Regions from separate parts of the Leisingera sp. ABD4_442 genome, predicted to be linked through region 1. Evidence: riboswitches for the same ligand, from Rfam matches in the RefSeq annotation. Region 1 holds a riboswitch; each other region holds the start of a gene.
The links. Region 1 has a riboswitch for cobalamin ahead of ACXAHG_RS17560 (hypothetical protein). Riboswitches for the same ligand answer to the same signal wherever they lie in the genome.
Positions count from the first base shown of each region.

Region 2: it holds a riboswitch for cobalamin, as region 1 does, so the genes downstream of both, ACXAHG_RS08925 (ABC transporter substrate-binding protein) here and ACXAHG_RS17560 (hypothetical protein) in region 1, are expected to answer to the same signal.
Region 3: it holds a riboswitch for cobalamin, as region 1 does, so the genes downstream of both, ACXAHG_RS10075 (DUF4198 domain-containing protein) here and ACXAHG_RS17560 (hypothetical protein) in region 1, are expected to answer to the same signal.
Region 4: it holds a riboswitch for cobalamin, as region 1 does, so the genes downstream of both, ACXAHG_RS12440 (DUF1636 family protein) here and ACXAHG_RS17560 (hypothetical protein) in region 1, are expected to answer to the same signal.

Region 1 covers NZ_JBSWYB010000028.1:43,681-50,861, reverse strand. The annotation lists gene ACXAHG_RS17585 (5'-nucleotidase C-terminal domain-containing protein) at 1-1,416, opposite strand, end outside; gene nudC (NAD(+) diphosphatase) at 1,751-2,737, shown strand; gene ACXAHG_RS17575 (SRPBCC family protein) at 2,795-3,262, shown strand; gene ACXAHG_RS17570 (alpha/beta hydrolase family protein) at 3,274-4,152, opposite strand; gene ACXAHG_RS17565 (TetR/AcrR family transcriptional regulator) at 4,223-4,843, shown strand; cobalamin riboswitch at 4,862-5,084, shown strand; gene ACXAHG_RS17560 (hypothetical protein) at 5,195-5,599, shown strand; gene ACXAHG_RS17555 (protein-tyrosine phosphatase family protein) at 5,730-6,275, opposite strand; gene ACXAHG_RS17550 (DNA polymerase III subunit gamma/tau) at 6,472-7,181, shown strand, end outside.
Region 2 covers NZ_JBSWYB010000008.1:73,906-81,086, forward strand. The annotation lists gene ACXAHG_RS08920 (FecCD family ABC transporter permease) at 1-411, opposite strand, end outside; gene ACXAHG_RS08925 (ABC transporter substrate-binding protein) at 408-1,418, opposite strand; cobalamin riboswitch at 1,559-1,751, opposite strand; gene ACXAHG_RS08930 (N-acetyltransferase family protein) at 1,879-2,400, shown strand; gene ACXAHG_RS08935 (enoyl-CoA hydratase/isomerase family protein) at 2,451-3,272, opposite strand; gene ACXAHG_RS08940 (acetate--CoA ligase family protein) at 3,276-5,330, opposite strand; gene ACXAHG_RS08945 (mandelate racemase/muconate lactonizing enzyme family protein) at 5,327-6,442, opposite strand; gene ACXAHG_RS08950 (alcohol dehydrogenase family protein) at 6,439-7,181, opposite strand, start outside.
Region 3 covers NZ_JBSWYB010000010.1:12,080-19,260, forward strand. The annotation lists gene ACXAHG_RS10040 (cupin domain-containing protein) at 1-166, opposite strand, end outside; gene ACXAHG_RS10045 (aromatic ring-hydroxylating oxygenase subunit alpha) at 226-1,407, shown strand; partial or broken gene ACXAHG_RS10050 (IS5/IS1182 family transposase) at 1,665-1,802, shown strand; gene ACXAHG_RS10055 (energy-coupling factor ABC transporter ATP-binding protein) at 1,911-2,561, opposite strand; gene cbiQ (cobalt ECF transporter T component CbiQ) at 2,548-3,336, opposite strand; gene ACXAHG_RS10065 (cobalt ABC transporter permease) at 3,333-3,902, opposite strand; gene cbiM (cobalt transporter CbiM) at 3,899-4,516, opposite strand; gene ACXAHG_RS10075 (DUF4198 domain-containing protein) at 4,527-5,312, opposite strand; cobalamin riboswitch at 5,460-5,674, opposite strand; gene ACXAHG_RS10080 (LysR family transcriptional regulator) at 5,794-6,699, opposite strand; gene ACXAHG_RS10085 (TRAP transporter substrate-binding protein) at 6,839-7,181, shown strand, end outside.
Region 4 covers NZ_JBSWYB010000014.1:7-7,187, reverse strand. The annotation lists gene ACXAHG_RS12460 (precorrin-8X methylmutase) at 1-23, opposite strand, end outside; gene cobG (precorrin-3B synthase) at 25-1,188, opposite strand; gene cobN (cobaltochelatase subunit CobN) at 1,185-4,430, opposite strand; gene cobW (cobalamin biosynthesis protein CobW) at 4,583-5,617, opposite strand; gene ACXAHG_RS12440 (DUF1636 family protein) at 5,620-6,030, opposite strand; cobalamin riboswitch at 6,128-6,333, opposite strand; gene cobO (cob(I)yrinic acid a,c-diamide adenosyltransferase) at 6,385-7,020, shown strand.

The DNA of each region.
Region 1 (7,181 bases):
CCCGAAGATCACATCAAAGTTATGGCCCGCGCGCTGCGGGTCCGCCAGCAAATGCCCGCCGCTGCCCGGCGGGATCCGGTTGAACAGCCCTGCCGACATCTCCAGCCAGTCCTGCAGCTGGCTGCCGGTCACCGCCACCGCCCGCAGCTCATTCGGGAACACTTGCAGATCGGCGATATTGCGGGCGCACAGGTCCCCGGCCGGGATATCGGTATAGAACTGCGGGCCGGAGCGGCCGCCGAACTTGCCGGGAGCGGCCGCGGACAGCAGCGGCAGCGTTTCCGCCGCGGTCCCCCGCAGCAGCTGCCGCACCGCAGCCGCCTGGGCGCAGGCCGCCAGCGCCAGCCCGCGGTCCGGCGCAAAGAAGGTGAAATAGGAATGCATTGCCACCGAACTGTAGCCGGCCGGTGCGCCCATCCGCTCCAGGGTGCGCGCGTGATCTGCGGCCAGCGCCTGCACGAAACCCGCGTCCTCATCCACCAGCGGCCGGGCCGCGCCCCCGGCCTGCTCCGCCGCCGGCTGCAGGCTCGCCGCACCGGCGGCCAGGCGCCAGCCGCTGCCGGTGTGCTTCAGCTCCAATTCCAGCAGCCCCAGATGCGAGCCATGCGCGCCAGGCATCACCACCGGCTTGGTCAAGGGGTGGCGGGGGTCCGGCAAGGTCAGATGGGTGTGGCCGCCCACCACCGCGTCGATGCCTTCCAGCGCCGCCAGCGGCCCCAGCACGTTTTCGCCGCTGCCGGACCCATCTTCGCTGCCGAGGCCGGTATGGGCCAGCGCCAGCACCAGATCGCAGCCCTGCGCCTTCAGCGCCCGGGCTTGGGCGGCAGCGCTTTCCAGAATGCCGGAGGCAACCAGCTGCGACTGCAGCGCCGGGCCGCACCAGGTCAGCGTCTGCGGCGGCAGCACCGAAAGCAGGCCGATCCGCACCGGCGGCAAGCCCGGGCAGCCCGGCACCGCGCGCTCCAGCACCGCGGACGGGCGGAACGGCAGCTGCAGCCCGGGCCGGGCCGCGGCCAGGTTGGAGCAAAGCACCGGGCACGGCATATCCGCCAGCACATCCGCCAGCGCCTCCAGCCCGAAATCGAAGTCGTGGTTGCCCAGCCCGATAGCGTCATATTCCAAAAACTGGAATGCACGGGCCAGCGGGTGCGGCCCCGCGGACTCCGGCAGGATATCCCCCAGCGGCGCGCCCTGAAACCCGTCGCCGTTGTCCACCAGAATGCAGGCAGCGCCTGCCGCGGCGGCCTCAGACCGGGCCTGGCGGATCAGCGTCGCCACCCGCGACAGGCCGATGGCGGTACCGGCCCTGCCGGCGTAGTAATCGTAGCTCAGCAGATTGCAGTGCAGGTCCGTTGTGGCCAGCACATGCAACCGCCCGGCGCCCTGCGCGTCAGAGGCCTCTGCCCCGATTGTCATGTCGCGAATTCTGCTGACACCGTTTGTCCGCCGCTCCTTCCGCACCCTGTGGCGCCGTTTTTGATTTGCGGCTATTTGAATCAGCGTTTTAACGATTTGCAAAGAAACCTTTGTGCGGCTTTTGATTTTTTTTGCTGACGCTGCGGCAGCCGGGCAGATGCGCCCTGTTCTGCGGGGAAAACCCTGGCCGGATGCGGCATGGGTGTGGCGGCATGGTGACAGGCAAGCACGGATCCGCGGCAATCGCTGGCCAGCCCTGCGGCACACTGTCATGGATGGCGCATCGCCGTCCGTTGCAAGGGGGCACGCCCCCGCCAGCCAGAGGAGAGCCCGCATGAAACGCGCAGAACAGGTGACTTTCGGCGGCGGCGGCGGGCTGGACCGGGCGGCGCATATGCGCACGGACAGCACAGCCCTGGATGCGGCATGGAACAGCCCGCGGGCGCAGGTGCTGCTGATGTGGCGCGGCAAGCCGCTGACCCTGCGCGCAGACGAGGCAGAGCTGCCCTGCGGCCTGGCCTGGACTGCACCGACGCATCCGCTGGCGGCGGACAACCGGGGCAGCGCGGTCTTTCTGGGGCTGGCCCCCGAAGGCGCCGCCTGTTTTGCCTGCGATATCAGCCATTGGCAGCCCGAAGCGCTGGACCAGGAGGCCCTGAACAGCTTTGCCGATGCCAGCGAGCAGCAGCACCCGGATCTGCCGCCCGCCCATGTCTTTGCCGAACTGCGCCGGGTGATGACCCGGCTCACCCCGCTGGAAGCGGAACTGGCGGCCACCGCCAAGGCCCTTCTGGCCTGGCACCGCAGCCACCGGTTCTGCGCCTGCTGCGGTGCGCCGAGCGATCTAGCGCAGGCCGGCTGGCAGCGGGTCTGCCCGTCCTGCAAGGCACCGCATTTCCCGCGCACCGACCCTGTTGTGATCATGCTGATCACCCACGGCGGCAGCGTCCTGATGGGCCGCTCGCCGGGCTGGCCCGAGGGGATGTATTCGCTGCTGGCGGGCTTTGTCGAACCCGGCGAAACGCTGGAGGCCGCGGTGCGCCGCGAAGTGCTGGAGGAAACCGGCGTGCAGGTGGGCGCGGTCAGTTATCTGTCCAGCCAGCCCTGGGCCTTTCCGATGTCGCTGATGTTCGGCTGTGCGGGTGAGGCGCTGAGCCGGGAGATCACCATCGACCCGGAGGAAATCGAGGATGCCATGTGGGTCAGCCGCCAGGACATGATGACGGCCTTTGCAGGCGGACATCCTGTTCTGAAACCGGCGCGAAAAGGCGCAATTGCGCATTTTCTGCTCAAGAACTGGCTTGCAGACACGCTGGACTAAGCTGCATATTGCCGCAAACAGCACGGCAGAATGGCCGCGCAGCAGAGGCAGGCATCCATGGAATTCAAAAGCAAAGAAGATATCGAAGCCCCGATTGCCGACGTCTTTGGCGCGATCTCCGATTTCGATCTGCTGGAACGCTCCGCCCTGCGCCGCGGCATCCAGGTGCAGCGCACCGGCGACCCTGCGCATCCTGAGAACGGGCTGGCCTGGGATCTGAGCTTCAGGTTCCGCGGCAAGCAGCGCGACGTGCGGTTGACGCTGGCCTCTTATTCCCCCGTGACCGGGATGGCCCTGACAGGCGGCGGCAGCGGTATCGACGGCCGGATGGAGATTGAACTGCTGGCGCTGTCGCCGCAGCGGACCCGGATGTCAGCGCAGCTGAAACTGGCGCCCTCCACCCTGACCGGGCGGCTGCTGATACAATCGCTGAAACTGGCACGCAGCAATCTAAACCGCCGCTTCAAGCTGCGGCTGGCCGATTACGCCCGCCTGACTGAAGAACGCCTAAGCCGGACAGCCTGAGGCAGTCCTGGTCAGGCCTGCGGCATCAGCCGCGGCCACAGCGCGGCATTGGCGCGGGCAAAGGCGCCAAGGTGGCCGATCTTCTGCACGCCAGCTTTTTGCGGGTCCAGCACCGCACGGCGCTGCGGCACATCGCCAAAGACATCGCCCAGCCGCCAGACCGCCGCGGGCGGCACCACATCGTCATCCGCCATCGCAAACAGATCCACCGGGATGCCGGTCTGCGCCCAGCGGGGCTGCGGCAGCGTGGTGCCGGTTTCCGGCAGGTAGCTGCCCTTCGTGGTGCACCAGCGCCGCCACTGCCAGTAGACACCGGCCGGCAAATCGGCCCCGAACCCCACCGCGCGCCCTGGCAGATAGCCCAAGGCACTGACCAGCGGCGGCACATGGCCGAACCAGAAGGCCAGCGCCAGCGCGCGGTAGGGCCAGGGATGATCGTGGTGATGCACCAAGCCGCCCGCGACCACGATCATGCGGGCGACGTCCGTCAGGCCATCCTGCAGGGGCATCAGCATTGCCCCCAGCGAATGGCCAATCACATACAACGGCACACCCGCATAGTGCCGCTGCATTTCTTTGCGGGCCGCTGGCTGATCCGCCAGCGCCCAGTCGGCCATGGTGGCCTGTGACCGGCGCGGGTGCATACGCGCCGAGGCCCCAAAGTCCCGGTAATCAAAAGTGAGGCAAGCCATCTGCCGCTCTGCCGCCAGCCAGCGTGCGAAATGCCGGTAATAGCCCTGTGGCACCCCAGTTGCGCCATTCAGCACCACCGCTGCCCGGGCCGGTCCCGCCGGGTGATACAGCCGCCCGGCCAGCACCGCCTCACCAGCGGCAAAGCGCAGCTCTTGCACCCGGATATCTGCCGTCTGTTCTGCATGGCTGTCGAGCATGGCACCCTCCTAGACCAATTGGTCTACTCCACCTCTGGACCAATCGGTCTAATGCTGTCAACCTGCCGTCATGACTGACGTGACGACACCTTCTGCCGCCCCGGACGGCCCCGTCCCCACCCGCGAGCGGCTGCTGCGCGCGGCTGCCGGGCTGTTCCGCAACAAGGGCTACAGCGGCACCGGCCTGGCAGAATTGCTGGCCGCGGCGGAGGCGCCCAAGGGCTCGCTCTACCACCATTTCCCAAACGGCAAATCGGACCTTGCGCTGGCCGCAGCGGACTGGGCATCAGAGCAGATGCAAGCACTGATCGACGCTTCCTTCACCCCTGCGCCGACCTTTCAGGACGGCGCCAAGACGGTCTGCTACAAACTGGCGAAACTGTTCGACAAACAGGGCAAATGGAGCGGCTGCCCGGTCTCTGCCACCCTGTTCGAAGGGCCGGAGAACGAGGCTTTCCACCAGCACGCCGCCAAGCTGTTCGAGGGCTGGATCACCGGGACCGCAGCCCATGCCCGGCGCCTGGGCCTGCCTGAGGCTGAGGCCCGCGCCGCTGCCGAGAATTTCTATATCCTGCTGCAAGGCGGCTGGCAGCTGGCCCGGGTGCGGCGCGATTCGGATGTGATCCGGGGGCTGCACCTGCAGATGCACAGACCCCAGCCAAACCCAATGCAGCTGCAGAAAAACGATTGACGACTCAGGGATCCAACCGCTACCGATTGTGGCGATGGTTCCCGCGCCACAGAATCTTGTGTCCGGGATGAAAAGGGAACACGGTGCGGCCCCGCCCTGCGCAAGGCCAATTCCGCGACTGCCCCCGCAACTGTAAGCGGCGAGCGACCCCGATAGAGCCACTGGCCCTCAAAGAGGCCGGGAAGGATCGGGAAAGCTGCGACCCGCAAGTCAGGAGACCTGCCATCGGATATGAAACTCGAACCCGGGCGGGGTGTCCGGACAGGGTCTGATGGCACCGCGGGGCTTTCCGCTTTCTCATCCGGTCTCTTGTCCCCAGAACTCCCCGCACCACGCGCGGAGGGCGCAAACATGATGTGGACGGACCAGACGCATTTCTATGCGGCAACGGATTGCAAATACCTCGGGAAACCCTGCCCCGCGGCAGAGCGGATGATCGCCAAGCTGGCCGAGGCGATGACCAAGGCCAAGCCGCTGACCCAGGAGGATTTTGAAATCACTGGCACCAGCGCGCTGGACGGCTGCCCGCGCAACTGCCCGGCGCAGTTCGTAGCCAGCCATGACCGGATCCGGCTGTTCTGCGGTGTCGGGGAGGACGCGCCGCGTGAGGGGCTGGACCGGTTTGCCGATGCGATCCTCAGCCGCGACGGCACCGGCTTTGCTGCCTCGAAACTGGACGCCCGCCCTTGCGCGCTGATGGAGGCGCTGCCGAAAACGGCAGAGGCGCATCAGGCAGAGCAGATGCTGGCGCTATAAGAATTCCAGACTGCAAGTGATCCGCCCGGCGGCACCGCCGGGCAGCGCCCGCCCCTCCCCGTCAAACCAAAGGTTTGCCTCCGGCAAAACGGGAGGACGCTTCGCACCCACCCAGGGTCAGGCGCGGCCCTCAGTGTTTGACACCCTGCCCTGCGCAGGCCCAATCCAGCTGCGCCTCAGTCTCCACCGCACAGGGCCGCACCGAGCGCAGCCGCGCCAGCGCCTGGACCGGGTCCTCGCCGCAGTCGATCATCAGCCGCAGCACCGCCATGCCGGAGCGCCCGCAGCCGCCCTTGCAATGCACCAGCACCCGTCCGCCGCCTGCCAGCGCCTGCCGCGCCGACTGGCTGGCGGCGGCCCATTTTGCATTCACTGCCGGTGGCGGCACCTGGAAATCCGGCACCGGCAAATGCAGCCAGCGGCAGGCCATGCTTTGGATGTCGACGCCCAGCCGCGGCACTCCGGCGGCCACATGCTCGGCCTCGGTGGTCATCGAGATCACCAGCCCCGGCTTCCATTGATAGATCTGGATCAGGTCGCTGCGGTAATCGCCGGCGCCGCCCGGCAGCCGGCACAGCGCCAGAATGCCGCCGCCCGCTGACAGCGCGTGGATGGTCAGGCCGGCCTGCGCGGCAGTCTCCTGCACCGCTGGCTTTGAAGTGTCTTCAGTTTGCATACCGCCTCCCTGGACGCCGCGCCCCTGCACTTCCCCCGCATTTCCCCCTTCCCTCCAGACTAGCCGCTAACCGCAGAAAGCCAAAGCGCTTTTGCAGCCCTGGCTTTGCTGCCTTCTGCGGTGGACGAACCGGCTGCGCTTCAATACCCTGCGCGGAACGCGGGACCCCCGCACACCGAATCCGGCACGAGACACCATGAACGACATTCCCAGCGGCACCACCCAATCGCAATACCAGGTTCTGGCCCGCAAATACCGGCCCGAAACCTTTGCCGATCTGGTGGGGCAGGACGCGATGGTGCGCACCCTGAAAAACGCCTTTGCCGCTGACCGTATCGCCCAGGCCTTCATCATGACCGGCATCCGCGGCACCGGCAAAACCACCACCGCCCGGATCATCGCCAAGGGCATGAACTGCATTGGCGAGGATGGCCAGGGCGGCCCCACCACCGATCCCTGCGGCAAATGCGAGCATTGCACCGCGATCATGGAAGGCCGCCATGTGGATGTGATGGAGATGGACGCGGCCTCGCGCACCGGTGTCAACGACATCCGCGAGATCATCGACTCGGTGCAGTACCGCGCGGCTTCGGCCCGCTATAAGATCTACATCATCGACGAGGTTCACATGCTGTCGACCAGCGCGTTCAACGCGCTGCTGAAGACGCTGGAGGAGCCGCCGGCGCATGTGAAATTCATCTTTGCCACCACCGAAATCCGCAAGGTGCCGGTGACGGTGCTGTCGCGCTGCCAGCGGTTCGATCTGCGCCGGATCGAGCCGGAGGTGATGATTGCCTTGCTGCGCAAGATCTCCACTGCCGAAGGCGCCCAGATCGCCGAGGACGCGCTGGCGCTGATCACCCGCGCCGCCGAAGGCTCTGCCCGCGATGCGACCTCGCTGCTGGA
Region 2 (7,181 bases), on a different contig from region 1:
TGCGCCGTTGAAGGCGCCAAAGGACAGCGACAGTGCACCGCCGCCCAGCCCCGCGATGGTGACCGCAACCGCCCCCGTAGAGGCACCGGCTGAAATACCGAGGATGTAGGGGTCTGCCAGCGCGTTGCGCAGCAGCGCCTGCAGAACCACGCCCGTCACCGCCAGAGCTGCCCCGCAGGCCGCAGCCACCAGCGCCCGCGGCAGCCGGTAGCTCCAGATGATGCCCTGATCCACCGGATCCACCGGCAGCCCAGCACCCGCCAGCTTGTTGGCCAGAACCGACAGGACAAGGTCAGGCGCAAGCGCGGTCTCGCCGATCATTGCGCCTGCCAGAACCGCCGCAGCCAGCACCGGCAAAGCCAGGCAAGCGCCCCGGACGCTTTGCCACGCTAGTGCGGCGGCTGCGCTCATTCGCCGTTGCCGATCGCGCTGAGTTCAGCTGCCAGGTCCTCCAGCGCCGGGATCGCGCGGATGGTGGCATCCATGGCCTGGGCATCCATCACCACGATACGGTTGTTCTTGACCGCGTCCATCTGGCTGGCGACCGGGTCATTGCGCAGGAAGTCCAGCTTTTTCTCGTAGTCATCCGCGGCAAAGCGGCGGCGGTCCATGCGGGCAATCACGATCACCGTCGGGTTCGCCTTGGCGATGGTTTCCCAGCCAACGGTCGGCCATTCCTCGTCCGTTTCGATGACGTTCTTCAGGCCCAGCTGCTGCATCATGTAGCCCGGCGCGCCCTTCTGGCCGGCCACAAATGGATCGCTCTCCATTTCCGGCGAAGAGAACCAAAACACGGCGGAGGCGCCGTCCAGTGCAACCTCCTGCGCCTTGGCAACAGCAGCGGCTTCGCGCGCCTTGTAGTCGGCAACCAGTTCTGCGCCCTTTTCAGCCTCGCCAAAGATCGCCGCCAGTTCCTCGATGCCCTGGTAAAGGCTCTCGGTGGTGAACATCTGGGTCCTCGTGCCGTCACCGCCGGTGGTGTTGTCTTTGCCGACGCAATCCGCGGGCATCACATAGGTCGGGATGCCGAGGTCATGGAACTGCTCGCGCTTGGCAACGATACCTTCGGGGCCGACATGCCATTCATACTGTGCCGCGACCAGACCGGGGCGCTTGGCCACCACGCTTTCAAAGCTCGGGTCGTTGTCTGCCAGGCGTTCGACCTTGTCGTTCAGCTCAGCATATTCGGGCAGCACATCGTTGAACCAGACCGAGGTGCCCAGCACCTTTTCGCCCAGGCCCAGCGCATAAAGCACTTCGGTGGCGGCCTGGCCGACGGTCACGGAGGAGGCAACCGGCGCCTCGAATGTGACGGTCTCGCCGCAGTTCTGAATGGTCAGCGGAAAGTTTTCGCTGGCGGCGGCAGCCTGTGCAGCAGCAACGAAAGAAAGGCCCATCAGGCCGGAACGCAGAAACATGATTTCGATCTCCATGTGTCAATGACCGGAGAACGGGTGAAAGGGTATTGACCGCTAAGGCAGGAGGTCAGCCCCCCATCGCGTCACCGTCCAGCGGCGGCGCATCTTACCGGCAACCTCCCCGGACAACCCCGTCCGGTGTGCTTCAGTTTTCACCGGCAGGTCTCCTGACTGGCGGGTCATTGCCTGCGCCGTCTTCCCGGGCCGTTGAGGTCCAGTGACATCATGGCGCAGCACTCGCCGCCTACAGTTGCGGGGGCAGTTCCGTTTGGCGCCGGTTGGCGCCGCGGATTCCCTCTTAGCCCTTTCGGGACCGGTAAATCGCCCGTAGCGCATCGCTTCCGTTGCGGCAAGAAAAAGTTGCGGTCCCTGCCACAATCCTGCGGGCAAAACATCTTCGCCCCCGGTGGCGTCTACCGGCCATTGAGTGATGCGATCTTATTGGTATCCTGTGAGCCGTATGACCCGGCCCCGTCTCCATATCCGTTCCGCTGCGGCAGCTGACCTGCCGCAAATCGCTGCCTTGCATACAGAGAGCTGGCAGTCCGCCTATGCCGGTGATTTCCCGCAGGCGCGGCTGCACGGGGAGATTAGCAGCCAGCTTTTGCGCAAATGGCAGGCTTACCGGCCGGAACCGGGGGATATTCTCTTGATCGCGGAACACGCCGGACACCCCGCCGGGCTGCTTGGTTTTTGCGCCGTCTGGTGCCGGCCGGAACCCTATCTGGACAATCTGCATGTCTCTCCGGCGGCACAGGGGTCAGGTGCTGGCAGCAGCCTGTTCCGGGCCGCGGTGCAACAGTTGCTTTCCAAGGACCAGCGCAGCCTGTCCCTGACTGTGTTTCAATCCAATCAGCGGGCACGGGCGTTTTATGCAGGGCTGAACGGCCAGGAGACCGGCACGCTGGAATTGGATGTTTTCGGGACCCTGATCCCCAGCGTTACAGTCACTTGGCCGGATCTCTCCCAACTCCCGCTCTAAAACCGCGGCCTACCCCGCCGCCCCCCCCCGGCTGCCCCTCTGATCCGCTTTCAGTCCAGCCCTTCATAGCGGGCATTGGCCTCTTTCAGCGTAGCCTTCAGGCCCTTCTCGATCGTCGATTTGGAAAACGCTTCATATTCCGGGACCGGCTGGGCGCCCATGATTGCAACCTGCTCCAGGTAATAGTCCGTGGCTGTGCGCAGGCCCTGCATCTCATAGACACGGTTCAGGTACATCTTGTGCATCCGCTGCATCTCGCGCGGCATCCGGGCCATCAGCAGCGCCTTCTTGCGGGTGGCCTCTTTCAGCTGTTCCAGCGGCACCACATCAGTGATCAGCCCCATTTCCTTGGCTTCCGCCGCGGTCAGTTCACGGCCCGTCAGCAGCAGGTCCTTGGCAGTTTTCATGTTCACCAGCCAGGGCAGGAACATGCAGTGGCCGGAGATGCCGTATCGCACCTCGTTATAACCAATGCGGGTATCATCAGAGGCGATGGTGATGTCGCAGAACAGGCTGAGTTCAAACCCCTTGCCGATGGCGATGGAATTGACGCTGGCAATGACCGGCTTGGTCACTCGCCAGGGGGTTGTGAATTCCTCGAACTGCTTGAAGTAATGGGCGCGGTATTCATAAATCGAGGTCCGGTCCTCCTCCGCGTCTTCATCCAGATCATGCCCGGCGCAGAAGCCGCGGCCGGCGCCCTGGATCACGATCACATTCACATCGTCATCGGCATCGGCGCGCTCCAGCCCGGCTTGCAGTTCGGCAATGAGTTTCAGGTTCATCGCATTCAGCTTTTCCGGCCGGTTCAGGGTCAGCCAGCAGATATGGTCGGCGTCGACCTCGTAGATCAGATGGGTGTAGTCGGTCATGGCTCAGCCTTTCAGGGTCAGGACCGCGTCGGCAACCACCGCGCGGGTTTGGGTGAGCAGCAGCGGGTTCACTTCCAGCTCTGCAATTTCAGGGTGATCGGCAGCAAAGGCGCAAAGCGCCTCGATGGCGTCCAGCGTTGCGGCGAGGTCTACCTCAGGCCGTCCCCGGTAGCCGAGGATCAGCGGCGCCAGCTTCAGGCCCCGCAAAGCCGTTTCGATATCCGCACGCGGTGCGGGCAGGATCAGGGTGGCGGTGTCCTGCATCAGCTCCACCGCGATGCCGCCAACGGCCAGCGTCAGGGTGAGGCCGATGTCCGGCACATGGCGGATGCCAGCCAGCAGCTCTCCGACTGGATCCTGTATCATTTCCTCGATCAAGAAGCCTTCCGCCACAAGCCTTTGTTCAGCGAGGCGTTCTGCCATGGTACTGATTGCAGCAGGCAGGTCTTCCGGCGCGATGTTCAAAGCCACAGCGCCCGCCTCTGTCTTGTGCAACAGCCCCGGCACGATGGCTTTCACCGCGCAGGTGCAGGGGATTTCCACCAGGTTGTCCGGACCAAGTACAACCCACTGGCGCGGCACGTCCAATCCCGCTTCGGCGAGACGGGTTTTCGCCTCCGCTTCACTCAGCGTCCTGCCAGGCTGATAGGCCGGGCAGTCCTCAGCACACAGGAGCATCGCTTCGGGATCCATTCTCTCCCGCATGGCGCCATAGCGCGCCGCATGGGCAACCGCCCGCAAGCCATCCTCGATCCCCTGCAGCGGCGCCATACCGCTGGTGATCATCCGCTCGCGGGCTTCACGCGGCAGCGCCTCGGCCAAGGTGTTGACGAAGGCCGCCGGGCGGCCGCCCTTGGCCTCGGCCAAGGCGCTGGTGGTGGCATCCCAGGTCGACATATCCCAGCCGCCTTCGGGCGGGTAGCACATCACCTGGGCAAAGAGGTCATACCCATCCTGCGCAAAGGCCTGGTAGATCGGCAACTGATCGCCTTGCGGCCAGCCATGGGCATCGGAGATATCCAAGGGGTTCGCGGGCCCCACATAGGCAGGCAGGGCCGCATCAAGCGCGGGCGCGGCCTCTGCCGAGGGCGGTAGCATCTGCAGCCCCGCCTTTTCGGCAATATCGCCGCCCAGCACCGCATAAGAGCCTGAGGAGGTGATGAATCCTGTCTTCATACCCTTTGGAATGGGCGTGAAGCTCAGCATCTTGACGGTTTCGATGGCTTCCGAGGGCGTCGTTACTTCGATCCAGCCAAAGCGGCGGAATAGGGCCGAAGCCACCGCCGCATCGCCCGACAGGGACGCGGTATGGGATTGCGCGGCACGGGTACCTGCCTCGCTGCGACCGCCTTTGATGGCCACCACCGGAATGCCCTTGCGCGCGGCCTTGGCAGCGGCCTGCGAGAGCTTTGCAACATCGGCGATGCCCTCGAAATAGACATTCACCGCCGTTACCCGGCTGTCATCCAGCACCGCGTCCAGCATGTCAGCGACGCTGACCATCGCCTGGTTGCCGAGCCCGATCATATAGGCAATGGGCTGCGAACGGTCGGCGCATCCCAGGTCGCTCAGGTAGGCGCCGCCGTTGGAGATCACCGCCACCCCTTGCTGCGGCGCGTGATTGCCGAAGTGATCCATCATGAAGGCGCTGCCATCCAAGAAATTGGCGATACCGGGGCAATTGGGGCCGATCACCGGCATATCTCCGGCTGCCTCGATCATTTCCGCCTGCCGCGCGGCGCCATCGGCGCTTTCGGAGAAGCCGGAGGTGATGCAGACCACCCCGCCGCAGCCGTTCCCGGACAGGGCGCGCACGGTTTCGATGACCGCCTCCTTGGGGATCACCAGGATGGCGAGATCCGGCACCCAAGGCAGTTCCGCAGTCGAGGGCACGCAATCCAGCCCGGCAATCTTTGCCCGCTTGGGGTTCACAGCCATGGCCTCGCCAGTGAAGCCATTGGCCTTCATGTACTCAATCGCAGGCGCTATGCCGCCGCCGCCAAACCAGGCCACGCGGGCCGGGTCCAGCATCCGTTTCAAACGCTCCGCTTTGGTCACAGGCTGTACTCCGCCACTGGTTCGCCCAGCACGTCCGAGTTGACCTCAACGCCAAGGCCAGGCGCGCAGTCCTCCGGCACCTTCACGCGGCCGTTGACCACCGGGAACGGGTTCTTCACCACCGGCACCGCGGGCAGGTGGTAGTCATAAAGGCCAAAGGTTGCCGCCGCAGGCAGCCCCTGCGCCAGGTGGGACACCGCAGCCAGCGTCAGGCCGGTGCCATAGAAATCCTCGATCCGCATCGGGATGCCAAGGCGCAGGCCGGTTTCTGCCAGATGGCGGTGCTCGGAGATGCCGCCGGTGCAGCCCATCTTGAGCACCGCGGCATTGATCACCCCATCCTCAGCCGCGCGGATGAAGCTGTCCTGATCCTCGATCGCCTCGTCCAGCATCAGCCCCAGTCCCGTGTGACGGGCAACGGTGCGGCATTGCTCGTAGGTTTCGCAGGGCTGTTCGATCAGCGGCGCCAGGTCACGCACCAATGGCATCACCTGCATTGCCTGATCGACACTCCAGGCACGGTTCACGTCGAACCAGCAGCGCTCATCCTCGCGCATGGCCTCTTGGCAGGCGCGGATGCGGGCGACCTCCAGCTGCGGGCTGCCGTGGCCGATCTTGATCTGGAACAGCTTGTACCCTTGCGCGCGGAATTCCTCGATCTGGGCCACCTGCTCCTCGGGCGAGGCGGTGTTCACCAGGCACAGGACCGGCATGTCCTCAACCACCCGACCACCCCAGAGGTCGACCAGCGGCAGGCTCCGCGCCTTGCCTTGCAAGTCCCACAGCGCCATGTCGATCACCGATTTCGTCGGCTTGTGGCCGCGCATGGCAAAGCGGATGTCTTCCATCCGGGCGCGGTGGTTCAGCGGGTTCTGGCCCAGGAGTGCCGGTGCAATCAGCTCAATCCCTGCGCGGGCCGACTGCGGCGAGGTCGGCAGGTAGTAGGAGGGTGCAGTCATCGTCTCACCCCAGCCCGTCAGCCCGGCGTCGGTGCCGATCCGCAAAACCGTGGTCTCCAGCGGGACCTCCATGCTGAGGGCCTTGGTATAGCGGGTCTCAACCCCCCATTGATCCAGCACCACGCGGTAGACGGTCAGTTTGGTGATCTTCATATGCGCTCCTCCCTGGACGCGTCCTGCGGCGGGATCAGCACCATGCTGCCCACATGGTGTTTCTGCAAAAACGCCTCCTGCGCGGCGGCGATTTCAGACAATGGCCGGGTGGCTGCCACAGCCGGTTTCAGCCCGCCCGCGTGCAGGATTTCTATGAGCCGCGGGAAGGTCTCCTGCAGATAGGCGGTGGAGCCGAAGAAGCTGAGGGTCTTGAGGTAAAGCGTGCGCAGATCGAGGGCCACATTCGGCCCGGCAATGGCGCCTGCAGTGACATAGCGCCCGCCGCGTTTCAGCAGCGAGAGGTATTCGGTGAAGCGGTCTCCGCCCACCACATCGGCAATCAGGGTGAACTTGCGCCCCTCCGTGGCGGCCAATGCGGCACCTGCGTGGTTTGCAGTTGCCCGGTCGATCACATGGTCGGCGCCGATGGCCCGCACGCCCTCCGCCTTGGCCGCGCCGCAGACGGCCACGACCTCCGCGCCATAGTGCTTGGCGATCTGAATGAGGAAAGTGCCAACCCCGCCGGAGGCACCGGTGACCAGCACCAGGTCGCCGGCCTTGAGGCCTGCCATCAGCATCATGTTCATCGCAGTGCCGCCGGAACAGGGCAGCGTCGCCAGCTGTGCATCCGAGAACGGCAAGTCATCTGCCACCGTCACGGCGTTGCGTGATGGGACCTTGGTGAACTGGGCAAAGGCGCCGTCATGTTCCGAGCCGAGAAAACCCGCGTTCTCCAGCC
Region 3 (7,181 bases), on a different contig from region 1:
GGGCCAGACCGCGTTCGATCTTGGACAGAAATGAGGCGGAACGCCCCGAGGCGTCAGCCAAATCGTTCAGGGTCATATTGTGTGCTTTGCGCAGGGCGCGCAGGTCCTCACCCAGCCGGTGGAGTGAGACATTGGTACCCGATTGATGATTTTTCTTGACGATCATGAAAATTTACAGTGCAAATTTTTCCCAAACTCGCAAGTATTTTCTGAAAGGCGCATCCCGTGGACGGTAACTTTCCAGACACTCCGGTCCTGACAAAGGTCAAGGAACTGCTGGGCGAGGAAGGGTTCGCTCAGACGTTTGCCCCGATTGAGGAGGCGAGCGGTCTGCCGAACGCCGCCTATTGGTCCGACGAGTGGCTGGCCCTGGAGCAGGAGCATTGCTTTCGCCGCTCATGGGTGTTTGCAGGGGCAGCCGCGGAGCTGCCTGAGCGCGGCGACATGAAACCGCTCGAAATCGGCGGGGTGCCTCTGATTATCCTGCGCGACCAGGACGGGGGCATTCGTGCGTTGCACAATGTGTGCCGGCATCGCGGAGCAAAGCTGGTGAGCGAACCGTGCAGGAGATCAACCCTGACCTGCCCGTATCATGCCTGGGTTTATGGCCTGAACGGAAAGTTGCGGGCGCGGCCGCATTTCAACGGACCGGATGTAATGGACCGTTTCGAGGACGGGGGCGGCGAAAAGCTGGATCTGATCGAGGTCCGATGCGAGGTCTGGAACGGCTGCATATTCGTCAATATCTCGGGCGATGCGGATACGTTGGTGGACTGGCTGAAACCGATGCTGGAGCGCACCCCGGGCTATGATTTCTCGGCCATCCGCTGGGCCGGAAAGATTGATTTCGAAGTCGAGGCCAATTGGAAGCTGGTCTACGAGAATTACATGGAAGGATACCATGTCTTCGCCGTCCATCCCAAACTGCTGAAATTCGCACCGATGAACGTGCGGTGGTCGGGAGAATGGGACCGGCATGTCTTCTACAACGACTATATCTTTCCCGAAGTGGGCGAGGGGCGCGGCGATCGTCTGCCGCACTATCCCGGTCTGTCCTCAGAAGATGCCAAACGCGGTCTTTGGTTCCTGTGCTTCCCGCATTTCGCGGCCGAAGTCTTCCCTGACCAATTTACAGTGCTCGTCAGCTATCCGATTGCACCGAACAAAACACGTGAAGAGCTGCATGTTTTTCTGATCGGAGATGCTGCGACTTCAGAGGATCATGCCGAAGCACGGGCCGAGCTGATGCAAATGTGGGATGACCTCAACCGGGAGGATCTTGGCATGCTCGAACTGCTGCAGCAGGGCCGGCTGTCCCCTGCCTATGACGGCGGCCGCCTTAGCCCGCATTGGGAAGGACCGACACATGATTTCGGGCGGCGCGTGGTTGAACGTTTACTGTCTTGAAATTGCGCGCTGTGTTTCGCTGAATTGCCGTGGATCTGGTCGCCAAACCGTTTCGCTCCTGATAATAGCACAGCCGGTGAACGACCCGAGCGGCAACATGCGATGTACTCCAGCGACAAACGAGCAACTGCGATCAAATGCCGTGTCGTCTAACTTGTCGGAGCAAAAACCTGCCAAGTTCCGAGTCTCACTAGGGTCAGGACCCATTGATTTTCACTTGGCAGCGTGATTCACGGTTCGAAAACCGAGCGGTGAACATGTCTGATCTTTTCTGGCTGACAGATGCGCAGATGGCGCGTCTTGCCCCCTTTATCCCGAAATCACACGGCAAACCTCGTGTCGATGATCAGTGTGTACTGAGTGGGATTATCTTCATCAATCGCAATCTCTTGCGCCGCCGTTGACACGTCGCGCAGTCTTGCAGCGGTGCCGTGCTAGCGGCTTTGAACCACGCGGCCAGATCTAGCGGCAATGACATCGGCCGATGAGAGTTCGCGGATGTCCTAAACCCGCGCAAGCTGCCGATCCCGCAGGCGGTACCCATCCGGGGCGACCTGCGCGCGGAATTCCGGGTCGTGACTGACCAGCAGGATCGCCTGATCCAACTCCAGCAGGATCATGGTCAGCCGGGCGTAGTTTTCCGGGTCCAGCGCATTGGTTGGCTCATCAAGGATAAGCACTTCGGGCTCCATCGCCAGCACCGTGGCCAGCGTCACCAGCCGCTTCTCGCCTCCCGACAGCTTGTGAGTGACCCGGTCGCGCAGGTGCATCAGCCCCAGGCGGGACAGCACATTGTCAACGATCGCCAGCACCTCTTGTTTCGACTTGCCCAGGTTCAGCGGGCCAAAAGCTACATCCTCGGCCACAGTCGGACAGAACAGCTGGTCGTCAGCGTCCTGGAACACAAAGCCCACGCGGCGGCGCATATCGTGAAAGTCCGTCTCAGTGCGGCATGGTTTGCCAAAGGCTGAAACGGTGCCGCTGGCAGGTGCAATCAGCCCCATGATGATCTTCAGAAACGTCGATTTGCCGGCGCCATTTGGGCCGACAATCGACAGCCGCTCACCAGCTTTAAGCTGCATCGAGGCGCCTTGCAGCACGGGGTCAAGCCCGGGGTAGGCAAAGTGGATATCGTTCAGTTCAAGAAGCGGCATAGGAGGCCTCGGCCCAGATCAGGGCGGCTAATGCGCAGGATAGCGCCAGGGTAAACAGCAGGTCGGCGCGGCGCAGGCGGAAGTCTTCGAGCAAGATGATGCGGCCGGAAAAGCCCCGGCATTTCATCGCGGCCAGGATACGTTCTGAACGCTCGATGGCGCGCACCAGCATCATCCCCACAAGGTAGCCATAGCTGCGGTAGGTGTGCCAGTTGGTGCCGGGGCGGAAGCCGCGCAGCTTCATCGAGATGCGCAGCCGCTGGTATTCCTCACGCAGCACGTCGATGTAGCGGATGGTGAACATCATCAGATGCACCAGCCGCACAGGGGTCTTCAGGGCAAACAGCGCGTGCCCCATGGTGACTGGCTCCATGGACCCGACCAGTGTCATCACCGCCAGAATGACCGCATTGGCGGTCAGGGCGATTTCGGTTGCGCGGCGCAGGCCTTCCCAGCTCGCCTCAAGCCCCGAGATGGAGAAAATCGGGGTGCCGGGGATGGTGAAGGGCAGCATTACCAGCATGAAGATGATGAAACTGTCCATCATCGCCATCCGCTTCAGCGTCTTCCGCGGCGGCAGGCCGGAGAAGGCCAGCAGCCACAGCGACAGGCCAAGCGCCGCCGCCAGCACCAGCAGATTGCTGAGCGAGACAACCACCACTGCGTAGATGGCAGCCATCACGATGCGCGCCCTAGGGTCAAGCCTTGCGACCTTCGCGCGGAAGCCGCCAAACCCGCTGAGCGGCGCGTCGCTGCCTGTCAGCACATAGGTCATGCGCTGGCGCCGATCTTGCGGCGAGCGGCGATGTAGAACCCCAGGCCGAACAGGCCGAGGATATAGCCGATGCCGCCCAGCACGGACTGGAAGTCCGACTTGTTCTTGAACGCGGTCAGCTCCTGGCGCAGCGGCCGCAACTCGGTGCGCAGCATCCGGGCCAGTTCGGCGCGGGATTGGTCGGACAGGCCGGCAGCCCCAACCGGAGCCGCATCCGGGCTGGCTGCGGTCTCGATCGGGCTTTCGCCCATGATCTGTGCGACGTCTGCAGCTTCCATAATGATCTCTGCCACATGGCCTGCGCCCAGATCACCGCGGAAGACATGCGTGACCGGCGATGCCGGGGTGAACAGGAAGAAACCGTCGGCATCGGTCCTGGTTTCGCCCAGCTTGGCCCCGGCCGCGTCAAAGACTTCGATCAGCAGGTCCGCGGCCATATCGCCGTTGGAAAAGCCCACTTCGCCCTCGATGTCCGAACCGGACGGGAACACCGAGGAAATCACGTTGTGCGCCAAGGCCGGTATCGGCGCCAGCAGCGCCAGGATCAGAACACAGGCGCGGATCATGCCAGGCTTCCTTTCGTGTCGATGAACAGTTCGGGCTTCACCCGGCGGGCCAGGAAGATGGCGGCACCGGACAGCAGCGCTTCGATCACCATCACCGGGATGTGGGAGAAAAACACCAGTTTGGCCGCCAGGATAAACTCGTCGCCGGACAGCATCAGCGACACTGCCACGGCAAGCGTCGTCAGAGCAATCGCCAGCCCGCCGCCGATGCCGCCCCAGACCGCCCCTTGCAGCGGCGAGCCGCGCGCCAGCAGCGGCCGGAAAATCAATCCGACCAGAACCGCTGGCAAGGCAATGTTCACAGCGTTCACGCCCAAGACGGTCAGCCCGCCAAAACCAAAGAACACCGCCTGCAGCAAGAGGCCGACAAATAGGGCCGGGAAGGCGGCCCAGCCCAGCACCAGCCCGGCCAGCCCGTTCAGGATCAGGTGAACCGAACTGGGACCGATCGGGACATGGATCAGCGAGGCCACAAAGAAACTGGCCGAAAGCACCCCCGCCGCCGGAATACGCTCCAGCGGCAGGCTGCGCAGACCCATGGCAATACCGCCGACGGCGGCAACCGCGCCGCCGATCACAACCGGGTTCGACAGTGCGCCGTCTACGATATGCATGGGGTCAGTCTCACTTCAGCTCTTCAGCGTGGATCCACAGCACAGCATCCTGGCTGAGTTCCTTACCCTCATGCTCGGTCGCCGGGCCCGAGCCCAGAGCCGCAAAGCCCCAGTAGCCCGCTTTCGGGATACCGAAGGAGAACACGCCGTTCTGGTCGGCGATGGCAACAATCGCACCACCCGGCATCTCGCCCACGGTCGGGCTGGTGGTGGAGAATTTCTCGAGATCCGGCTCAGCCGCCATGAATTCGATCTCGATCTCGGCACCGGCAACCGGCTTGCCGTCGGCCAGAACCTGACCCGAGAAGGTGGAGCCGACGATGACGTTGTAGGGTTTGTTCAGCGGCAGGATCTCGGTGGCCAGGCCAACCGGCTGGTCCCAGTCGGTGGGCAGGGTGTTGCGGTTCAGCACGACCTTGGCGATCTGCTGGATGTAGATGTCCTCGCTTTCCTCGTAGTAAGGCGCGGGCACGGTCACCACGACATAGTCGCCCGAGCGTTTCACCGGCACCGAGGCCTTATAGGCCGAGGCTTCGTTTTCAACGCCCTTGAAGGTGGCGAGCTCCAGGCGGTCCGTCAGGTCGGTCTTCTCACCCTTGTGGATCATGAAAAACTCTTCCGGCTTGCCCATGTCCATCGCATGGCCGTTCGCCATCGGGTGCCAGAACACCAGGCCCATCGGGACATCGCCGGGCTTCTCGATCAGCGCTTGTTCAGTGTAGTTCAGCTGGAAATGCGCCGATGCGGTAACCGGCAGGGAAACGGCCAGAGCAGCGGCCAGGTAGTTCAGTTTCATTTCGTCCTCATTCGACGACGCAGGCGCACCTGCAATCAGGAATGAACAACGGGGAGTAGCGGCACGGAATTGTCGAAACAACGCCCGGGCCAGACGCGCACCCCGGCGTCCGGTTTGAAAAAGAAGAGAGGGCCTCTGCAAGCAGAGTCCCATTCCTCGCGTCCGGCAGGTCTCCTGACTCGCGGGTCCTGGTTCGGCTGGCCTTCCCGGGACAGTTCCCAGTGGCATGTTCAGCGTCACTCACCGCTCACAGTTGCGGGGGCAGTCACGGATTTGGTCCCTTTTGGGTACGCCGCACCGTGTTCCCTATTTCTTCCGCTGCGCATTGAAACACTCGCGGAACCGGTCACTTTGGCTGAATGGCAAAACGGATTTTCTGAGTCAAGAGAATCGTAACACGTTCACCTGACCGCACCGGCGCTGCAGGCACTGTCTCCTTCTGTAAGTTTGCAGCCGGCAAGCAGACGTGCTTCGTCTTGCCTCATGCCTGCGGCTTGCTTTCAGCAAGGCAAGCGTTCTGCAGGTCTTGGGCGAACAGCTCCACGGCATGTCTCAGCACATGAACACGGCGCGTTGCGAGATAAAAGGTTGAGGTCCATTGCATTTGGCTGTTCCTGATTTCCCGAAACCTGCCGTCTGCAACCCGCCTGCAGGCAAAATGTGTGGGCAGCGGCCCCAGAAAATGACCGGTTTCAATGAGCATCGCCATGGCCTCCATGTTGGCCACAACCGCCGTTGGTTCCGGCGATCCAAGTTTCGGTGAAACCAGCATGTCATAAGAGCGCTGGCACAACGGATACTGCCCGATGGTTTCAAGACTGATTTCACTGTCCGGTACAGCAAACAAAGGATGCTTCTGCGCGCAGTAAAGCTTGTGCTCCTCACAGCACAGTTCTGAATACTCCAGCTCCGGCACCTGGCTGCGAAACGGCGCCACGGCAACATTCAGTTCACCGGTGATCAGCTGCTGGGTCAGGTCGGCAGGGGAGGCAACCACAATTTCAATCCTGACTTCATTCGGACGTGCGAGGAATTGCTGCAGGGCCTCTGCAAATTTCAAACTGGGAAGGCTGTCGATCGAATCCACGGTGCCGATCCGCAGGTCCCCGGCAATGGTATCCCGCAGCTCCAGCAGCTCGGCATCGAAATCGCGCGCGCTGCGCAGAATGTCGCGGGCTTTCTGATAAGCGATCTCACCGCGCTCCGTCAGACGGAAGCCGCCGCGGCCGCGTTCGCAGATCCGGTAGCCCAGCGAGGTTTCAAGGTCGCGAATGCGGATACTGATGGCCGATTGCGTGACACCAAGGGCATATTGCGCATCAGAAAATCCGCCGCAATCAACGACGGTGACAAAAGTTTCCAGCAGCGTGTTGTGCAACAGCTTCATGATATGGCCGTCTGGTTATGGGAGGCATTACATAAAAATCTTTCATGCAAATATAATCAACGTAATATTTTTCAATCCCTAAGCTCGTGCTGAGGTGCCTCCCGACCCCGTTAACCAAGCCAACTGGGAGGAGACCCGCATGGCCTTTACCTTGAAAACCCTGAAAACCACCGCCGCTGCGGCGCTGCTGAGCCTGGCGCCAGCCGCCGTGTTTGCCGAAGACTGGAAATTCGCCATCGAAGAAATTCCGGGCTCGATCATGGACGCCTATGCGCAGGAGTTCAAAAAGCGCATCGAGGCGGCGACCGATGGCGATGTGACCGTGAGCGTCTACCCGATGGGAACCCTGGGCACCCCGACCGAGACCGTTGAGCAGGCGGCGGACGGCATCATCCAGCTGACCAACGTCTCGATCGGCAACCTGGGCACCATCGTGCCGGAAAGCCAGGTGTTCCTGCTGCCCTATCTGCTGCCCTCCGACC
Region 4 (7,181 bases), on a different contig from region 1:
TTGGTCTCGTAGGTGTGGAGCATGTCAGCTGCCCTCTTTCAGAAGTTCGGGAGCGGCGCGCAAGGCGTCGGCGCTCAGGCGGGTCTTTAGCGGGAGATCCGCGGCAGTGCCATGGCGGATCAGGGAGAATTCGCCCGGACCGGTGGCGGTCAGGGTCAGCGGCGCGGCACCGGGGCAGGCGCAGCCCTTGGCGCAACCGGAGACATGCAGCTTTGTTCCGGCAGGGACATAGGGCGCCAGTTCCCGTGCCAGATCGCGCGTGGAGGAAAGCGCCTGCAGGCAGCCGGGCGCGCCGGTGCACGCGACTACCTGCAGGCGCGGATCCGCCGTATCCAGGATCAGGCCGGGCAGGGGCGGGAGGCTGGCCGCGCCCTCGACCAGCAGCATCCGCCAGGGAGTCAGGCGGATTGCGCCGTACTCTGCGAGACTGGCGAGCGTGGCAGCAGGCATCTGGCCGAACTCCAAAGCGGCGAGTGTCCCTGCAGGGACAGCGTCCGGCTTTGCGGTGAAGCTTGCCGCGGCCCGGAGAGCGGTATGCTCCGGCGGCGGCCCGCGGCGCGCAATCAGACGGTGCATCCTGCCGCGGCCTTCGGGCGCGCCGCCCTGTTCCAGGAACCAGCGGGCCAGCGCCAGGGCTTCGGGCACCGCGGATTCACGTGTGACCGGCTTGCCGGCGTCTGCGCCGTCCGCGCGCAGAACCAGGGTTTCGCCGGCGCGCTCGATGCGGATGTCGGCGCCGGTGTCTTGCAGGACGGGTTCGGCGCCGCAGTCGACAGCGAAGCCGAACTTGCCGGGCAGGGCAAGGTCCGTTGCCGCGGTCAGAGAAGCGCTCAGGTCTGTGGCGATTGCGTGGGTGTCGTCCCCTTCGCTCCAGAACGGAGCAAGCAGGACATTGCGGCGGGCTTCGGCCTGTGCGTCCGGGTCGATCAGGCCGAGATCGCGCAAACCTGCGATCAGCTCATCATGGGCGTCTTCGCGGATGCCGCGCATCTGCAGGTTGGCGCGGGCGGAAATGTCGAGGAGGCCGTTGCCGAACTCTTCAGAAAGTCTTGCGACACCGCGCGCCTGGCTAACGGACAGTTTACCGAGCGGCGCGCGCACGCGGACCACCAGCCCGTCGCCGGACATCATCGGGCGCAGGGCGCCGGGGCACCAGCCGTAGACCTTGGGGGCGGCGGCGGCACTCATGCGGCGCCCTCCAGCTCAGCCATGATCGAATTGCGCCGGGTGCTCCAGAGGCCTGCATCGAACAGCGCCCGGAAGCGGTCGCGCAGGGCGGCGAGCGCTTCGGGGTTTTCGCGCTCCATGAAATCGACCAGATCATCGCGGCCCAGGGTGGCCTCGAAGTAGAGGTCAAAGAGATGCGGCTGCACCACCTGCGCCAGATGGGCAAAGGCGGCCATGTGGTCCAGCGTGGCGGCGATCTCAGCAGCGCCGCGGAAGCCGTGGTTCATCATCGAGGTGGCCCAGTCCGGATTGGCGGCGCGGGCGCGGGTGACGCGGGCAATCTCCTCGCCCAGCGAACGCGCCTGCGGCTTGTCGGGGCGGGTGGCGTCCATGTGGTAGAGCGCCGGGGCGGTCTGGCCGATGCGGGCCATGGCGGCGGCAAAGCCGGCCTCATGCGCGGCGTAGTCCGAGGCGACCAGCAGGTCGGTTTCCGGCAGGTCCTGCAGATGCACGAAGCTGTCGGCGCCTTGCAGGCGGGTCTCCAGCGCCTCACGGGCGTCGGTGATCGCGCCCTTGGCGTCGATGGCGTGGGAGGAAGCGTTGAGCCAGGCCTCGCCCGCCGCGGCACGGGCCTCGTCGCTGTAGTCATCCAGATGCGGGTTCATCGACAGGCCGTACTGGCCCGGTTTGGGGCCGAAGACGCGCGGTGTCTCGGTAAGATAGGGGTTGTCGGCCTGGGTCTCTTCGCGGTTTGCCAGCGCGGTGGCGGCGCTTTCGAACATCTGGGCGAGGCCCGGGAAGACGTCGCGGAACAGGCCGGAAACCCGCAGGGTCACGTCGATGCGCGGGCGGTTCAGCATGGAGAGCGGCAGCACGTCGAAGCCGGAGACGCGTTCGGAGCCTTCGTCCCACTTGGGCGCCAGCCCCGCGAGGTGCAGCGCCATGGCAAATTCCTCGCCCGCGGTGCGCATGGTGGCGGAGCCCCAGAGGTCGATCACCAGCCCCTTGGGCCAGTCGCCGTGGTCCTGGAGGTGGCGGCGCAGCAGCTCTTCAGCCAGTTTGACACCTTGCGCATGCGCCGCCCGCGACGGCACCGCCCGCGGGTCGGTGGTAAAGAGGTTGCGCCCGGTCGGGATCACATCAGCGCGGCCGCGGAACGGCGAGCCGGAGGGGCCGGGCGTGACGATCTTCCCTTCCAGCGCAGCGATCAGCCCGGCGCGTTCCTCTGCCCCGCATTGGCCGGAGCCGAAGATGTGCAGCCCCTCGCCGTACTGGCTTTCCTTGATGTCGCAGACAAAGGCGTCGATGCGGGTGATCGCCTCTGCGGGCGACGTTTCAGGGGTAAGGCCCAGGTCGGCTTCGACGCCGGTGCCCTGTGCCTCGGCGCGGATGTCGCCGATCAGGCGGTCGCGGCGGGCCGGGTCGAGGCCGTCGGCGGTGGAGTATTCGTCCAGCAGGCTTTCGAGGCGGGACATGCCTTCGGGCAGGTTGGTTTGCGCCAGCGGCGGCGGCAGGTGGCCGATGGTGACAGCGCCGATGCGGCGTTTGGCCTGTGCGGCCTCGCCGGGGTCGTTGACGATGAAGGGATAGGCAACCGGGAGGGGGCCGGTCAGAACCTCGGGCCAGCAGGCGCCGGACAGAGCCACCGCCTTGCCCGGCAGCCATTCCAGCGTGCCGTGGGCGCCGATGTGGACCAACGCGTCGGTCTGGGCGCGTAGCCACTGGTAAAACGCCACATAGGCGTGGCGCGGGGTGCGGTCGAGGTCGTGGTAGTCGTCGACGCGGGTTTTGACCTCGCCGCGTTCGGGTTGCAGGGCAATCAGGGCGTTGCCTGCACGCAAGGCCTTGAAGTGAAAGGCACCGTCACGGCAATCAATATCTTCCTCCGGGTCTCCCCAGGCCTCAGCCAAAGTGTTCTGCAGGTCTTGCGGCAGGGCGGCGAGAGCAGTTTTGTACTCCGTGAGCGGGACGCTTAGCGTTTCGTCCATCAGCCGCAGGCCGGTGTTTTCCTGCGGCTCAACGGTATAGCCTTGGTCCCAGAGCGTGCGCAGGGTTTCGTCGCAGGACGCCAGCGCATCCAGTCCCACGGCATGGGCCAGGTTGTGGTCGCGGCCTGGGTAGGTGGAGAGGATCAGGGCAAGGCGCTTGTCTGCATTTGGAAGCTTGGCGAGGCGCAGCCAGCCTTCGACGCGGTCCACAGCCGCCTTGATGCGGTCCGCATCAGCCCGGTGAGCAAAGCGGGAATACTGCAGGTCCGGGTCTTTCTTGCCTGGCGATTTGAAACTGACGACACCGGCAAAGATGCGTCCGTCGACCTCCGGCAGCACCACATGCATGGCGAGGTCGGCGGGCGACAGCCCGCGGTCGGCCTCGGCCCAGTCCTTCTTGCGGGCGGTGGAGAGGGCGACCTGGAACACCGGGCAGCCGGTGGCGGAGAGCGGCGAGGCGCTGCCGTCTGTTCCTTGCGCTGAAAAGGCGGTGGCGTTGATGATGGCGGCGGGGGCCAGCTGTGGGAGTTTCTTGCGCAGCCAGTCCGCGGCAGAAGGCGCCTTGAGGCTGGCGGCAAAGGCGCCATAAGCGGCATAGCCGCGGGCGCGCAGTTCCGCGATCAGCGCATCCACCGGGGCGGTGTCGGCGGCGGTGAGGTAGGAGCGGTAGAAGCTCACCAGCACCAGCGGTTTGTCCTGCGGCGGCAGGTCGGCGAGCACGCCCTTGGCCGGGTCGTAGAAGCCGTGTTCCGGTGTCGTCTTGAGGCCGAGGACGGGGCCGGCGTAAAGCCCTGCAGCCAGCGACAGCTGGGCAAGTGCTGCCTGGGCCGCAACCGCACCGCCGGCGTCGCACAGGGATTGCAGGCGGCGCAGAGTGGAGACGGGCAGGGTGGACAGCTCATCAAGCCGCGCATCTTCGCGCCCGTCAGCGGGCAGGATCGCCAGCGCAATACCCTTGCGGCGGGCGAGGTCCTGCAGGGTGGCGAGGCCGTAGGACCAGTAGCTTTCGCCGCCGATCAGGCGGACGAGGACGCCCTTGGCGCCCTCCAGTGTCTGTTCTGCATACACGTCGACCGACAGCGGGTGCTTGAGCGCCACCAAGTTGGCGAGGCGCAAGCTGGGCAACTTGCCGCCCGCGCGGTGCCAGCCCGCCGCAAAGGCGCCGAGGTCGCTGTCGGAAAACGACAGCACCACAAGGTCCGCAGGCGTCTGCCCAAGGTCCTGCGGGGTATCGGTCTCGTCAAGGCCGTGGCTTTCGCGGAAGACGACGTGCATCAGTTTCTGCCTTTCCCGGCCAGCAAAATGGAGTCCCGGGGCGCAAGCCCCGGATCGCGCCCGACCCGCCCCCATGGGCGGGCGCGATTGCGCCCACCCCGGGACGGGCGCGATCCTTTCCGCTCATGAAAATTGCGGGTCAAGAGCATGCTTCAGGCCCCCAGCTCGGCGCGGATGGCCTGTTCGTCGATGTCGTCATGCTCGGCGATGACCACCAGGGCGGTCTTGCGCGGCTGCGCGCCCCAGGGCTGGTCGTATTGGGCACGCAGGCGCTCGCCCACGGCCTGCACAAGCATCCGCATCGGTTTCCCCTCCACCGCGACATAGCCTTTGACGCGCAGGATATTGCGCTCGCGGGCGAGTTTCACGATGGCATTTTGCAGCGCTTCCGGATCGGAGACTTCGCCCATTTCGACAACGATGCTTTCAAAATCGTCATGCTCGTGGTCGTGATGGCCGTCGTGGTGGCTGGGGCGGGCGTCCAGATCGTCCTCGGCAGCCGCCTCGAGCCCTAGGATGATGCGCGGGTCGATGACGCCTTCGCTCATCGGCAGGATCGGCAGCTTGCGCGGCGCCTCGGCCTCGATCACGGCGCGGGCCTTCTCGACGCCTTCGTCGCCGGCCAGGTCGGCCTTGGACAGAAGCACGATGTCGGCGCAGGAGACCTGGTCTTCGAAGACTTCGCTGAGCGGAGTTTCGTGGTCCAGGCTCTCATCTGCTTCGCGCTGGGCGGCAACCGCGTCCAGATCGGGGGCGAACTGGCCTTTGGCAACGGCCTCTGCATCGGCCAGCGCAATCACGCCGTCAACGGTGATGCGCGAGCGGATCGCGGGCCAGTCAAACGCTTTCAGCAGCGGTTTGGGCAGGGCCAGGCCGGAGGTTTCGATCACGATGTGATCCGGCTTTTCCGGCAGGTCCATCAGCTGCTCGATGGTGGGGATGAAGTCATCGGCCACGGTGCAGCAGATGCAGCCGTTTGCCAGCTCCATGATGTTTTCGGCCGGGCAATTGTCATCGGCGCAGGATTTCAGGATGTCGCCGTCGACACCGGCGGTGCCGAACTCGTTCACCACAACCGCCAGGCGCTTGCCCTGCGGGTTCTGCATCAGGTGGCGGATCAGGGTGGTCTTGCCTGCACCGAGGAAGCCGGTGATGACGGTGACGGGGATCTTATTGAGGTCGCTCATGTTTACTCCTGGGAGAAGAACTTGGCCGGCGGGATGCGGGCAACGGATTGCTTGCGGAAGGTCTGCGGGCGCTCGCGCCAGGGCACGACGCCGTCAGCGGTGGCGGCATAGGCGGCTGCGCCTTCCAGGATCTCGGGGACATGCTGGTCTGGGTCCAGGTCGCCATAGACATAGGTCCAGCGTTCTTCGCCGCCGACCAGCGCAACAGCGCAGCCGCGTTTGCAGGAGGACAGGCATTCCACGCCCCGCAAACGGACGCCTTCGGGCATTCCGGCCTCTTCCAGCGCTGCGTGCAGGATGGCGCCGGGGCGTGCGGCCTCGGGATCGGCGCCCTCGCGGCGGCAGGTGAGGCAAACGGTCAGCGTGACCGGTCCCTGGGTGCTGGCAGTCTTGCCTGCCATATCGTCAGCCATCAGCGCGTCTCCTGTCGCGGCAGGGCGTGCGGGATGGCCAGAAAGGGGCAGTGTCGTGCCAGCCCCTCACCCGGTTGCAGAACACCCCGTCTGCCCGTTGATCTCGTCGTCGCTGGCAGGTCTCCCGGCTTGCGGATGCCAAGGCGTTCGCCTTGCCGGCCATCCTGCCTTCCCGGGATATCTCCCAGTGGCATGGCGGCCTCATCCGGTCACGGTCGCGGGGGCGGCTGTGCTTCAGCCTGAGCAGGCCTTCACATTCCCTCTTCGCCTGTTTTCACAGGAACCAGCGGAACCCCCTTGCGCTATGGCGGGCTTCTTTGTCAAGACATGGGGTCAAACAGCTGGAGAGCCCCTATGAGCGAAAAGTCTGAAACCGGCATTTCAGAAGAAGAAGCCGCCCGTCACGCCTCGAAGATGGCTAAGAAGAAGGCCGCGCGCGACCGGATGATGAAGACCAAGGAGGGCGAGAAGGGACTGATCATCGTCCACACCGGGCCGGGCAAAGGAAAATCCTCATCGGGCTTTGGCATGATCATGCGCTGCATTGCCCATGGGATGCCGTCTGCGGTGGTGCAGTTCATCAAGGGCGCCTGGCAGACCGGCGAACGCACTCTGATCGAGGAGAACTTCAGCGATCTCTGCCAGTTCTACGCGATGGGCGAGGGCTTTACCTGGGAGACCCAGGACAAGGCGCGTGATATCGCTGCCGCCCAGAAGGGCTGGGAGAAGGCCAAGGAGATGATCCTGGACGAGCGCAACACCATGGTGCTGCTGGATGAGATCAACATCGCGCTGCGCTATGAATATCTGGACCTTGAGGAGGTGCTGGAGTTCCTGGTGGAGCAGAAACCGCCGATGACCCATGTGGTGCTGACGGGGCGCAACGCCAAGGAGGAGCTGATCGAGATCGCCGATCTGGTGACCGAGATGGGCCAGATCAAACACCCGTTCCGCGCCGGGGTGAAGGCGCAGAAGGGCGTGGAATTTTAATCCTTTCCAGGCACGCAAATTTGCGTGTGCCCGAGGTTTTGCGCTTTGCTTCGCAAATCGCCAGAGGGCGGGGGGGGGGGGGGGGGGGGGGGAGAGCGAAGGGGATTGAGCATGAGATAGGGGTTGGCGTGATACGGTCGTTCGGTGAAGCGCGCGGGCAC